Regions from separate parts of the Methylosinus sp. LW4 genome, predicted to be linked through region 2. Evidence: riboswitches for the same ligand, from Rfam matches in the RefSeq annotation. Region 2 holds a riboswitch; the other holds the start of a gene.
The links. Region 2 has a riboswitch for fluoride ahead of smbP (small metal-binding protein SmbP). Riboswitches for the same ligand answer to the same signal wherever they lie in the genome.

Region 1: linked by a shared signal. The riboswitch ahead of METLW4_RS0106645 (hypothetical protein) and the one ahead of smbP (small metal-binding protein SmbP) in region 2 are both predicted to bind fluoride.

Annotation. Positions count from the first base shown of each region.
Region 1 covers NZ_KB900626.1:1,307,639-1,314,491, forward strand. The annotation lists gene METLW4_RS24170 (TonB-dependent receptor) at 1-184, shown strand, start outside; gene METLW4_RS0106635 (alpha/beta fold hydrolase) at 280-1,245, shown strand; gene METLW4_RS0106640 (hypothetical protein) at 1,252-1,701, opposite strand; gene METLW4_RS0106645 (hypothetical protein) at 1,938-2,384, opposite strand; fluoride riboswitch at 2,447-2,509, opposite strand; gene chrA (chromate efflux transporter) at 2,652-3,893, shown strand; gene METLW4_RS0106655 (hypothetical protein) at 3,886-4,530, opposite strand; gene pal (peptidoglycan-associated lipoprotein Pal) at 4,837-5,355, shown strand; tRNA gene METLW4_RS0106665 (tRNA-Trp) at 5,443-5,519, shown strand; gene METLW4_RS0106670 (hypothetical protein) at 5,612-6,853, shown strand, end outside.
Region 2 covers NZ_KB900626.1:3,695,559-3,702,411, reverse strand. The annotation lists gene METLW4_RS0118435 (DEAD/DEAH box helicase) at 1-1,453, shown strand, start outside; gene METLW4_RS0118430 (DUF190 domain-containing protein) at 1,455-1,790, opposite strand; gene crcB (fluoride efflux transporter CrcB) at 1,793-2,191, opposite strand; gene smbP (small metal-binding protein SmbP) at 2,254-2,607, opposite strand; fluoride riboswitch at 2,902-2,963, opposite strand; gene METLW4_RS0118410 (DUF1491 family protein) at 3,113-3,463, shown strand; gene METLW4_RS0118405 (GNAT family N-acetyltransferase) at 3,460-3,966, shown strand; gene queC (7-cyano-7-deazaguanine synthase QueC) at 3,942-4,661, opposite strand; gene METLW4_RS0118395 (DUF4180 domain-containing protein) at 4,697-5,071, opposite strand; gene METLW4_RS25320 (sensor histidine kinase) at 5,133-6,683, opposite strand.

The DNA of each region.
Region 1 (6,853 bases), 2.4 Mb from region 2:
TCTGCGCACCGCCTATGAATGGGACGCGTTCCGCATCGATCTCGGCGTCACCAATGTCGCCGATGTGCGCTATTATTCGCCGCTCGGCGGCTTCGATTACACGAATTACAAGAAGACGAGCGTCTTCGGCGCCGTGCCGGGACAGGGCCGCTCCTATTATGCCGGGCTGACGGTGAAGTTCTGAGCTTCGCCTTTTGCGCGCTCGGGCGAGACATGCGATAGACGGGGCAAGAGGCGCGGGCAGCGCCTTTCGCTCCCGCCGTAGCAGGATCGCCCGACATGCCGCTCACCGAATCGCAGCTCATCGGAACGCCCGACAATCCCGTGCCGCCCAATGCGAAGGTCTTCGCCATTCGCACGGCGGACGGACGCAGCCTGCGCGCAGCGAGCTTCGCGCCGCCGCGTGGGGCGATCGGCACAGTGGCGCTGTTTCAGGGCCGGGCCGAGTTCATCGAGAAATATTTCGAGACGATCAATGATCTGCTCGCCCGCGACCTTCATGTGGTGACGCTGGATTGGCGTGGACAGGGCGGCTCGGAGCGCGATCTTTCCGATCCGCGCAAGGGCCATGTCGATGATTTCGCGCTCTATCAGCGCGATCTCGACGCCTTCATCACCGACGTCCTGGCGCTCGAATGCCCCTCCCCCTGGCATGCGCTGGCGCATTCCATGGGCGGCGCCATATTGCTCGATCGCGTCCATTCGGCGCGCTCGCCATTCGATCGCGTCATCGTCGCCGCGCCAATGGTCGATTTCGAAGGGCTGCGCTTTCCGATCGGCGCGCGCGCCATCGCCGACACGCTCGACATGTTCGGCCTCGGCGCCATGTATGTGCCGGGCGGCGGACCGAAATCGCTGGAGGAGCTGCCCTTCGAGGGCAATCGTCTGACCTCCGATCCCGCGCGCTTCTCCCGCAACGCCGACATCGTGCGCGCCGCGCCGCATCTCGCCATCGGCGATCCGACGGTCGGCTGGGTCAACGCCGCCTTCCGGCTGATGAAACAATTCGCCGCGCCCGAATACGCCCGCGCCGTGCGCTCGCCGGTGATGGCCTTTCTCTGCGGGCGCGACCGCATCATTTCCTCCCGCGCGATCGAGCGCTTCGCCCAGCGGCTGCCGGTCGCGAGCCTCATCGAGGTTCCCGGCGCGCGTCACGAATTGCTGATGGAGCGCGACGAATTGCGCGAGCAATTCTGGGCGGCCTTCGACGCTTTCGTTCCCGGCGAGGCGGTGGATAGCGCCTGAGCGCTTTTACTCGAAGGCGGTCTGAAAGCGCACGATCGCCCGCGCCACCGGCCGCGTCGGCAGATAGCAGAAGGAATTGGTGGCGATCTTCGCCTCCTTGCAGTGCTCGTGCTCGGCGTTCCACTCATAGCCGAGCCGCTCCATGCAGGCGACGATATGATCGTGCAGCACTCTGCTGTTCTTGTGCCGCTCCTCCGGGAGCTTGCTCTCGCTGTCGAGCTCGCAATCGGTGACGTCGATCTTCAGCCCGGCGAAATAGCGCCCGCTGCTGCTGCTGGTGACGAAGACGAGCTCGGTCGCGACGATGAAGGCGAGACCGACGGCGAAAGCGACGCGCGCCTTGAACTTGCTGTCGAAATAATCGATGCCGATGAAGGACAGAGCGCCGAGCGCCAGCAATCCGCCGCCGAGCATGAGCGTCAGCGGAGCCACGAAGGCGGAGATATCCTCATTCATCGGCACGTCTCCCGTCTGTTCCCGACGGGGCGCCGCCTTCCCCTCAGTCTCGAGGTCAAATGGAGCATGTCCTCCAACCGGCAAGCGCCCCGCTGGGACGAGCGGCGAGCTTAGAGTCATTCCGGCTCGGATTGAACCGGAATGACTCGTGGTTTCCCTTGTTCGGTCGTGTTTTCTTCACGCGAACCGGCTCCCCCTTCGCTCGAAAGCGCTCGAGCCTCGCCGCAGCGCTCAGACTATTCGAATCGCAGCTGGAAAGCGGTGATGGTGCGGTCGAAGCCGGCGGTCGGCAGGTAGCAATAGGGATTGGTGGCGACCGGCGCGTCCTTGCAGTTGCGATGCGTCGGCGACCATTCATAGCCGGCCTCCTGCATGCAGCCGAGGATGTGCTTGTGAATGATGTTGACGTCGACGCCGAGGCGCGCCTCGGGATGCGCCGACTCTCCTTCCAGCTCACAGGCGGAAGTCTGCACCTGCTGCGCCTTGAAGAAGGAGACGCTGCTGCCGGCGAGCACGACCTCGAGCGCGGCGAGAACGAGGGAGCCCGCGACGAGCGCGGCGATCGCCTGGAAGCGCGACTTCAGAAATTGAATTTCGATGAAGTAGAGCCCGCCGGCGGCGATCAGCGCGCATCCGATGACGAGAGCGAAAGGGGTGACGAAAACCGAGAGATCCTGATTCATCTGCTTCCTCCTGCTTTATGAGCGCGCGAGCGCCCTCCTTCGATGATCTTGCGATCATCGGGCATCGAGCAGGAGTCATCAGCCTCTTCGGCGGTTATAGGGGGCACCCCATCCCCTGGCGCGCGGGCTATCGCCCTCGCGACCTTATGTAGCTAATTCGATACATAAAGCCGGCCGGATCGTCAATGCGCCGGCGAGCGGCGCGGCGGCTTTCGCGATCCCGCGCGCGAGCGTATGAGCCGCCGCGAGGACGAAACCAAAATGCTCATGCGCAACGACGAGGACGACAACATCGGCTCCAGCTCTCCACGGCGTTCGGCGCTCGAGACGCTTCTCGCCTTTGCGCAGCTGGGACTGACCAGCTTCGGCGGGCCGATCGCCCATATCGGCTATTTCCGGGCCGAATTCGTCGAGCGCCGCAAATGGCTGAGCGAGACGGCCTTCGCCGATTTCGTCGCGCTCTGCCAATTTCTTCCCGGACCGGCGAGCAGCCAGCTCGGCTTTATCCTGGGCATGTCGCGCGCCGGCCTGCTCGGCGGCTTCTCGGCCTGGCTCGGCTTTACCCTGCCGTCGGCCATCACCCTCGTCCTCTTCGCCTATGGCGTCTCGCAGCTCGGCGATGTCGCGCATCTTCCCTGGCTGCACGGCCTCGCGATCGTCGCCGTGGCCGTCGTCGCGCAAGCGGTCTGGGGAATGGCGCAATCCCTTTGCCCGGATCGCGAGCGCGCGACGATCGCGCTCGCGGCCATGATCCTCACTCTGGCGCTTCCCTCGGCCGCGGGCCAGATCGGCGCCATTGTCGGCGGCGGCCTCATCGGATGGCTGCTGCTCCCGCAGCGCGCGACGCCCGCCTCATCGCCGATCTCCACCGGCTTCATCGGTCGGCGCGCCGGCCTCGCCTCGCTGGCGCTCTTCGTCATCGTGCTGATCGGCGCTCCGATTCTCGCCGCGACCACCGGCGAGCATTGGCTCGCCCTTTTCGCGGCGTTCTATCGCTCGGGCGCTCTGGTGTTCGGCGGCGGCCATGTGGTGCTGCCGCTGCTGCAGCAGGCGGTGACTCCGCCGGGATGGATCGGCCCGGACGCTTTTCTCGCCGGCTACGCCGCCGCGCAGGCCGTCCCCGGCCCGCTCTTCACCTTCGCGGCTTTTCTCGGCGCAGCGATGCGCGAGCCGCCCAATGGCTGGGAGGGCGCGATTCTGTGCCTCGTCGCCATCTATCTTCCGTCCTTGCTGCTGCTTCTCGGCGTGCTGCCGTTCTGGGATGCGGTGCGCGGCCGATCCGCCATGCGCGCGGCGCTCGCCGGCGTCAATGCGGCGGTGGTCGGCATTCTCACGGGCGCGCTCTACACGCCGGTCTGGACCAGCGCGATCTTCTCGGCGGCGGATTTCTGCCTCGCGGCGGCGGCCTATCTGCTGCTGGTCTTCTGGCGGGCTCCGCCCTGGATCGTCGTCCTCTTCGGCGCGCTGGGCGCGGCGGCGATCGACTCTTTCGGCCGATCGCTCACTTGATCTCGGCGAAGCCCAGAGGCTTGGCGGCGGTCGGCGCAGAGGTCGGCTCGCCCCGCGTCGCGGCGGCGATCGTCACGCCTGATTCGGCGCCCGCCGCGGCGGCTATGGCCTCCGGCGTATCGGAGAGAAAGGCGGCGAGCTCGTCGGCGCCCCGCGCCGCGACCGCGGCCAGCGCGCGATCGTCGAGCAGCGTCCAGGGATCGCCGGCGCCGGTCACGGCCACCTCGTCAGTGAGGCGGCGGGCGCGTCGTCCATTGCGGTCGAAAATATCGAAGACATAGGCGAAGCGCGTCGCCCCTTCCGCGCTCGCATAGGCGGTGAGATAGCCGCGCAGCCGATAGGCGGCCGCCGGCTCCTCGGAAGCGGCGATGTCGCGGCTCTCCGTCGCGCGGGCGAAGGCCGGACGGAAACGCGCCAGCGCATCCTCCGGCGCGCCTTCCAGGCTGATGAGCGCCACGGGCGCGCCATGGGGGCTGACGCCGGGCCGCGCTGTCGGGCGCTGCCGCTGGGCGAGCTGCTCGGGCCGCGGATGGCCGATCTCCACCGCCGTATCGACGCAGCCGGCGAGCGTCAGCGCGCCGATCGCCGCGCAGAACGGCCCGAAAAAGCGAAGGGCGGAGCGTTTCAGATCGCGCATCGTCTCCAGCACCCTCCGCCTCATGATGAAGAAAGTGCTAACAATGATCCGGGCGGCGGTCCAGCCCCCGCATTCCCCATACGCAATTCCCTGTGGGACAAGGCGCATCGCCTTTCGCGCCGCCTTTTCGCCTCACTGCCGCCACGGACCGCGTCGACGATCAAGCTCACGTTAACCTTACCGCGCTTTCGCACGCCGCATCGGGGCGCGCAAAGCTTTCGTCAAGGTTGACGGAACCTTCGCTTAACCCCTGCGCAGATAGGACTGACGACAGCAGCGACCCGTCGTCAGAGGAGCTTAGAGGAAATGGCATTGCTTTCCGCCGCGCGCGCCCTGCGCTTCGCCGTCGCCGTTCTGGCGGCCGTCTCGCTCGGCGCCTGCGCCAAAAACGCCGAGGATGAGAACGCCGCGCTCGCCGGCGGCGCCGGCGCCAATGGCCGCGGCGGCTACGCCGCCCCCGGAAGCCCGCAGGATTTCGTCGTCAATGTCGGCGACCGCGTCTATTTCGAGACCGATTCGAGCGAGCTGACGACCACCGCGCAGGCGACGCTCGACAAGCAGGCCGACTGGCTGCAGCGCTACGGCCGCTATTCCTTCACCGTGGAGGGCCACGCCGACGAGCGCGGCACGCGCGAATATAATTTCGCGCTCGGCGCCCGCCGCGCCGAGGTGGTGAAGAATTATCTCGCCTCGCGCGGCCTCTCCGCCGGCCGCATCCGCACGATCAGCTATGGCAAGGAGCGTCCGGTCGCCGTCTGCGACGATATTTCCTGCTGGTCGCAGAACCGCCGCGCCGTCACCGTGCTGTCCGGCGGCAATTCTTGACCCGCAAAATGCGCCGAGGCCCCTCCCCGGCGCTTGCATCCTCGGCCGCGATGCGGCATGAGAGCCACGACGGCGCGCCGTCACCGCAGGAGTGTAGCTCAATCGGCTAGAGCACCGGTCTCCAAAACCGGGGGTTGGGGGTTCGAGTCCCTCCACTCCTGCCAGCTCCTCCCAAAATTCCGCCCAACAAAGATCGCGCGGCCGGGCTTTCGGCGAAGCGCGATATCGATGCGCATTTCGTGATCGGGATGTTTCGATGCGTTCCATGCTCGCCGGCGCCGCCATTCTCGCTTTTCTGATTTCCGCCGGCACGGCGAGCGCTTGTGGCGGCGGCGATCCGACGCCCGGACGCTGGTCGCTCGATCAGAGGAGCTATGCCGAGCAGAACGGCATGCCCTTCCTCGATCCGGGCAATGACACACGTCTCAATCTCCTCTTTCTGATGATCGACGCCGATCCGGCGCTGCGGCCGAAGGACGAGGCGATTTCAAAGGGTGAGGAGAAGCTCGACTTCTATTCCTCCGTGCTGTTCTTTCGGCCCGATTTCACCGACGCCTGCAGGAAAGGCGCAGGGGCGCGCGACCGCAAGGACGAGGCCGCGAGCGCTTTCGCCGACGGCGAGGGAACGCGCTGCGTCTCGCTCGACTCCGGCCGGGCCGCCTTCACGGCTGCGGTCGAGGCGGAGCCCGCGCTTTCCGCCGAAGAGCGGCGGGCGTTGATGGCGGCGCGGGACAAGATCGCTCCCTCCTGCCGCAATGAGAAAGCCGACGCGGCCGCGCAAAATGCGCTCGCGCAAGTCGCGCCCTCGGCCGCCGGGCAGGAGTTCGCGTCCTATCTGATCGGCGCCGACGCTTTCTACGAAGGCTATTTCGATCGCGCGCTGGAGCGCTTCGGCAAGCTCGAAACGGCGCGCAACGCCTGGCTGCGCGAGGCGGCGCGCTACATGACCGCCCGCGCTCTGCTCAACAAGGCGCAGATCGGCGCCTTCGCCGATTTCGACGCGACCGCGACGCCCAATGTGACCGATCGCGCGACGCTGACAGCGGCGCAGGCCGCCTTTCAGACCTATCTGAAATCCTATTCCACGGGGCGCTACGCCGCCTCGGCGCAGGGACTGTTGCGGCGCGTCTATTGGCTGGCGGCGGATGACGAGCGCCTCGCCGCCGAATATGGCCGGCGGATCGCGCAAGGGAGCGGCGCCAAGGTCGGTCTCGACGGCGTCGATCTGGCGCAGGAGATCGACGCCAAATATCTGACCACCGCCAAAGACCATGCGAGCCGCGAGCCGATCCTGCTGGCGACGCAGGATTTGATGAAGCTGCGCTCCGACGGCAAGGAGACGCATCTTCCGGCCGCGGAGCTGGACGCGCAGGCGCAGGCCTTCGCCGGCCACGCCGATCTCTTCGGCTTTCTGAAAGCCGCGCGCGCCTATTACGCCGACGCCGATTTTCCGGCGACGCTGCAAGCGCTCGGGGCTCCCGTCGCGGCGCCGCGCTCC
Region 2 (6,853 bases):
GCTGGCGCCGAAAATTTCGCCGCCCGAGAGCGAGGCGCCGGCGCTGTGGTCGGCCGAGCAGGCGCTGATCGAAATCTTGCGCGGTCGGCTCGAGGGGCTGGGTCCGGTCACGCAGACGGGGCTCGCCGCGGCGCTCGGCCTCGAGCCTACGAGTCTGACGACCGCGCTGGTCGCGCTGGAAGCGGAAGGCACGATCATGCGCGGGCGTTTCCTGCCCGGCGCCAATGACGAGCAATGGTGCGACCGCCGCCTGCTGGCGCGCATCCACCATTACACGATCAAGCGCCTGCGCGCCGAGATCGAGCCCGTTGCGGCGCGCGACTTCCTGCGCTTCCTCTTCGATTGGCAGCATGTCGCCGAGGAGGCGCGGCTGAAAGGGCCGGAGGCGCTGACCGCCGCTCTCTCGGGCCTCGAGGGATATGAAGCGCCGGCGGGCGCCTGGGAGACGGAAATCCTCCCCGCGCGCCTCTCCGATTACGAGACCGGATATCTCGATTCGCTCTGCCTCTCCGGCCGCATCGCCTGGGCGCGGTTGACGCCGCCCGCCGCCGCCAAGGGCGCCCGCATGGTCTCGCCGATCAAAAGCTCGCCGATCGCTCTCTTGGAGCGGCGAAGGCTGGCCGATTGGACCTCGATCGCGACGCCCGCCGAGCCGCCGGCGCTGAGCGGCCGCGCGCAATTGGCGCTCGAGACGCTGCGCGCCGAGGGGGCGCTGTTCTTCGAGGAGCTGGTCGACGCCTCGCGCCTGCTGCGCTCCGAGCTGGAGACGGCGCTGGGCGAGCTGGCCGCGCTCGGCCTCGTCACCTCGGACAGTTTCGGCGGGCTGCGCGCGCTGCTCGTGCCTTCCGAGAAGCGCAAGCCTTTCGACGGCGCGCGGCGGCGCGGCAAAGTGCTCTCCTTCGGCATGGAGAGCGCCGGGCGCTGGTCCCTCATTCGCCGCGCCTATGCGGCGCCGGGCTCACAGGCGCGTCACGCTTGCGTGGAGCACATCGCGCAGGCGCTGCTGCGCCGCTATGGCGTCGTCTTCTGGCGCCTTTTGGCGCGCGAAGGCGGCTGGCTGCCGCCCTGGCGCGATCTCCTGCGCGTCTATCGGCGGCTCGAGGCGCGCGGCGAAATTCGCGGCGGGCGTTTCGTCGCCGGCTTTTCCGGCGAGCAATATGCGCTGCCGGACGCCGTCGGCCTGCTGCGCGAGATTCGCCGCCGGCCCGCCGATGGGCGATATGTGTCGCTGTCGGCGGCCGATCCGCTCAATCTCATCGGCGTGCTGACTCCGGGCGGGAAGCTCGCCGCGCTCACCGGCAATCGCCTGCTCTATCGCGACGGCCTCCCCATAGCCGCGCTCGCCGGCGGCAAAATCGAATTTCTGACGAACGTCGACGAAGCGACGCGATGGGAGGCGGAGAAACGCCTCATCCGTTCGGCGGCGCGGGGACAGCTCGCCGATCTGGCGTGAGTCACATCTTCTCGCCATAGCGCATCACGCGCACTTTCTCGAGCGTGACCAGCCCGCCGCTCATCATCGCATCGAGCGTCGGCAGAAAGGCGTCGATCTTCTCCTCCTCGTCGACGATCTCTATGACGATGGGAAGGTCTTCCGAGAGGCTCAAAATCTTCGTGGTGCGCATCCGGCTGCTGTGGCCGAATCCCGCAGGACCGCGCAGCACGGTGGCGCCGGCGAGATGCAGCGCGCGCGCCGTCCGCACGATCGCCTCATGCAGCGGCCGCCCTTCGAACTTCTCGTCCTCGCCGATGAAGATGCGCAGCAGAGTCGCGTCTCGAGGCAATTGCATCGTCAGGCTCCTTTCAACGCGTTGAGATGAGCGGCGGCGACATGTCCGAGCCAGACCGCGAAAAGGCAGAGCCCGAACGACAGGCCGATATTGGCGAGCGCGGCGAAGGCCTCGCCGCCGCGCGCCAGATTGAGCGTCTGCAGGCCGAAGGAGGAGAAGGTCGTATAGCCCCCGCATAGGCCGATCATCACGAATTGGCGCGTCTGCGTGTCGACGAAGAGACGGCCGTCCCCCGGCGCCGTGAGCGTCGCGAAAAAGCCGATGGCGAAGCAGCCGGAGACATTCACGATCAGCGTGCCCCAGGGAAAGGCCTCGCCGAAGCAGCGGGAGATCGCTCCCGAGAGCCAATAACGCGCGACGCCGCCGATCGCGCTGCCGATCATGATGAGAACATAGATCATCGCGAGCCTTTGCCTGTCAGAGATTCGCGCGAGGCCGACCGCGGCCTCGCGCGGCGCGAAGCTTATTTTGCGCTCTCCTTGCTCGCCTCCTCGAGATGCGAGAGCGCTTCCTTCGCCTGCGCGGTTCCCGCTTCGGCGTGGTTGGCGCGCCCTTCCTCTATCGCCGCCTTTATATGGACGATCGCCTCCGCCAGATGCGGATTGGGCTTGAATTTCTGCAGTCCCTCGGCTTTCTCGAGCGCGAGATCGGCGTGATAGGAGAGCAGGCCGGTGTCATGCAGCTTGCCGCCCTGGGTGATCGCCTCATTGACGTGATAGATCGCCTGGTCCAGCCGGTCGTCGGCGCGCGCGAGCGTCGACCCGAGAAGCGCGGCGAGGCCGAGGCTCGCGGCGAGCCCGAATGTGCGAATATTCATCTCACTCTCCTCTTCCGACCATTGCGGTCGGGGTTTCGGATTCGATTTTTCGTCGCCGGCCGCGCCGATGCGGCGCAGCCGATGAACGCGGTCATTCGAATCTCATTCGATAGGCCGTGACCGCCCGGCCATGGGCGCGCGCCTCGGCGCGACGAAGCTCGATCGACAGCGCGGCGCTGGCTGCGCGTTCGATGGATGGAATTGGAAGAAACGGAGAAACCGCGGCGCGCTGACTCATGACGGACCCCTGCCGAGCGAATAGATCGCTCTCTCCGACGATCGGTCGACCGTCGGACGTAAGCAGGAGTCATCAGCCTTTGCGGCGGTTGAAGGGGGACCCCATCCCCCGGCCGCACGCGCGAGCGGCGGCCTTCGCGAAATTGGTATCTGAGCAATGAGACAGCGTCAAGAACGAGCTGGAGCAGAGCATTGCGCGCGAGGCCGCGCGCGCGAAGCCATGCCGAAAGCGCTTGCGCGGACGGGCTCGAATGGCTGAAAAGAATTCATGCGTCTTCGATCCGACTTTTTCGTCTCCGCCCTCATCCGCCGCGCCGAGACGGCCGGCTCCGTCGCCATGCTGCGCCGCCGCGGCTCCGAGGAAGCGGGCGCGATCTTCGTGAAGATCGACAGGCTGGATGGACGCGCGGCGCTGCTCGGGCCGGCGCCGCAGAGCGTGGATTTGCCGGAGGGCGTCGATCGCCTGTTTGCGCGTCTGCACGCCGACGAATGGGTGACGCCGCTGGAGGCGGAGGAGCGCGTCCGCAAGGAGATCGCCTTCGACCCAGATCTGTGGCTGGTCGAGATCGAGGATCGCGAGGGCAAGAGCTTCGTCGACATAGCGGCGCGAGCGGCGTGATCCGATCGATCCGCCCCGCTCGAGGCGGCGACGCGCCGGCGATCTGGCGCGTCATCGGCCCGACCATCCGCGCCGGCGAGACCTATGCGCTCGATCGCGACATGACCGAGGCCGACGCCCTCGCCTATTGGCTGGGCGCGGATCGCGAGACCTTCGTCGCGGAAGACGACGAAGGGAGGATCGTCGGCTCCTATTATTTGCGCGCCAATCAGGCCGGCGGCGGAGCCCATATCTGCAATTGCGGCTATATGACCAGCGTCGAAGCGGCCGGTCGCGGCGTCGCGCGCGCAATGTGCGCGCATTCTCTGGATCATGCGCGCGAGCGCGGCTTTCGCGGCGTGCAATTCAACTTCGTCGTCGAGACGAATCTCCGCGCCATTCGCCTATGGCGCTCTTTCGATTTCGAGATCGTCGGCCGGCTGCCGCGCGCCTTCCGGCATCCGACGCAGGGCTTCGTCGACGCCCTCGTGATGTTTCGTCAGCTCGGCGCGCCGGACGGCTGAGCCGCGCGATATTTCTCCCAGCCGGCGGCGCGCAGGCGGCAGGCCGGACATTCGCCGCAGCCATGGCCCCAGTCGAAACGCTTGCCGCGCTCGCCGAGATAGCAGGTGTGGCTCTCCTCGACGATGAGCCGCACCAGCGGCTCGCCGCCCAGCTCCTCGGCGAGCTTCCAGGTCGCGGCCTTGTCGATCCACATCAGCGGCGTGAGGATTTCGAGCTTACGATCCATGCCGAGCGTCAGCGCCGTCTCCACCGCGCGGATCGTCGCGTCGCGGCAATCGGGATAGCCGGAAAAATCCGTCTCGCACATGCCGCCGACGAGGCTGCCGATCCCGCGCCGATAGGCGAGCGCCGCCGCGAAGGCGAGGAAGAGAATATTGCGCCCCGGCACGAAAGTGTTCGGCAGGCCGGAGGCGTCGAAGGCGATCTCCGCCTCGCGCGTCAACGCCGTGTCGGAGATGGCGCCGAGCGCTTCGATCGATATGGTGTGATCCTCGCCGAGCCGCTCCGCCCACAGCGGCGAGATGCGCGCCAGTCCCTCCCGCAGCACGCCGCGCTGCTCGAGCTCGACGCGATGACGCTGGCCATAGTCGAAGCCGACCGTCTCGACGCGCGCGAAACGCGAGAGCGCAAAAGCGAGGCAGGTGGCGGAATCCTGCCCGCCGGAGAAGAGGACGAGGGCGGAGTCTGACGTCAACACGATGCCTCTCTATGGTTCGCCGCAGCGGAGCGTCAGGAACGCAGGGCCGAGAGCTTGCGAGTCAGCGCGTCGATATCGTCGACGAACCATATGGATCGCCCACGATTCGCTTCATAGACGAAATCGCGCGTCGATCGGCTTCGATCCGTATGAGCGGATATATCCCCGATGATCGCCAATCGAAGACTGTAGTTGACGAATTTCTGGATCGTTTCGCCCGCGACGCGCGTTTCGAGGCGAAAGAAATCTTCCGTTATTCGGGCGACCGGTATGGCCACCAAATTCGCCTGATGCTCCCAGGCCGCGCTCACAAAAGCATTGGCGTCGCGCTCGGTCTCGAGCTTTGCGCCCTCTGCGCAGCAGAGCAGCGTGCGAACGCCATGGATGTCACGCGCGATATCCGTCATTTCGCCTGCCTTCTCTGGCGTCGATGGGAGGCGATTGTAGCTGAAATCGCGTCCGGCGTCCTCACGCCGCCGCATTCCTCCGCCGCTCGACGCTGGCGAATTGCGGGGCGTCGTCGTCGAATTTCGGCAGCGCGTTCATCACGCGCTCCGGCGGGAAGACGACGATCGCCTCCGTGCCTTCGCGCACTCTGGACTTCAGCTTGAACAGGCCGCCGTGCAGATCGACGAGGCCCTTGACGATGGGCAGGCCGAGGCCGGTGCCCTCCTCTGCGTTCTTCTGCGCCAGCGTGCCGCGGCCGAAGGAGGACATGACGACGGCGATCTCCTCCTCTGGAATGCCCGGACCCGTGTCGCGGATCGCCACATATTGCCCGCCGGCGCTGGTCCAGCCGATCTTGAGCGTCACCTGGCCGCCCTGCGGCGTGAATTTGATGGCGTTGGTCAAGAGGTTCAGCACGATCTGCCGCACCGCGCGCTCATCGGCCCAAATGCGCGGGAGATCGGGCTCCTTGGCCTCGATCATCTCAATGCCGCGCTTTTGCGCGCGAATGGTCAGGAGATGGCGGCAATCCTCGACGACGCCGGCGAGCGAGACGCTCTCCTCCTTCAGCTCATAACGGCCCGCCTCGACGCGCGAGAGATCGAGAATCTCGTTGATGAGCATGAGGAGATGCTGGCCGCTCGAGTGAATGTCCTGCGAGTAGTCCTTATAGGCCGCCACCGCATGGACGCCGAACAGCTCGTTCTTCAGCACTTCCGAGAAGCCGAGAATGGCGTTGAGCGGCGTGCGCAGCTCATGGCTCATTGTGGCGAGGAAGCGCGATTTGGCGAGATTGGCCTCCTCCGCGCGGCGGCGCGCCTCGTCGGAATTGGCCTTGGCGTGCTCGAGCTCGCCGATGAGATCGTCCTTCTCGATACGGAAGAACAGGCTCTCGCGCGTCACATGATGAAAGCGCTTGGCCAGCACGACGAAGAAGACCTGCGCCGCGCCCACCAGCGCCAGCAGCGAGAGGCTCGTATCCTCTATCCCGTCTATGCGCAGGCAGACGACGATGGCGAGCGACATGGGCGTGATCGTCGCATAGACGGCGAAGGGTATGGTCGCCGTCACCATTGTGTTGAAGGCCGCCGCCAGCATCAGCATGGCGGTGACGAAAGCCTTGGCGTTGGGGTCGCTCGCCTGCAGCAGCAGCAGCGCCATCGCCGCCCAGACGAGCCCGTGCAGAAATTCCGCGGCGACGAATTTGCTACGCCAGCCGACGACATTGATCTCGTCGTCGGAAAGACGCTCGAGCTTCTTGGCGAGGCCGTAGCACAGCAGCAGGCTGGAGAAAGCCAGCACGGTCCAGATGATGTCGAGCTCGCCCTCCATCCAATAGCGGGTGAGCGCCGCCACCATGGCGATGAGCGCCGTGGCCGGCACGGCGGAATGGATGCGGGCGGAAGCGTAGGCGCGCAAGAGGCCGACGTCGCAGCCGCGATGGCCGGTGTCCGAGGTGGTGAGCTTCTCACGCGCCGCGCGCACCTCGGCGCTGCGGCGACGGCGCTCGGCGACGGCGCGCGGATCCTTGCCCCGGCCTCGCTCGATCATCTCGGCGGTTATGTCATTCATGATACGCTGGACCCGCAAGCAACGAAATTCTCGCCTTCGAACGGCGACCCCATAAAGGGAAACGCCGTCACGACCCTTTCCAGAAGCCGAAATAATTCTCCGCAATCTAGGCGTCAGGTCGAGCGTCGCCGATAATGGGACGGAAACGTTAACGGGGGACTCACGACATT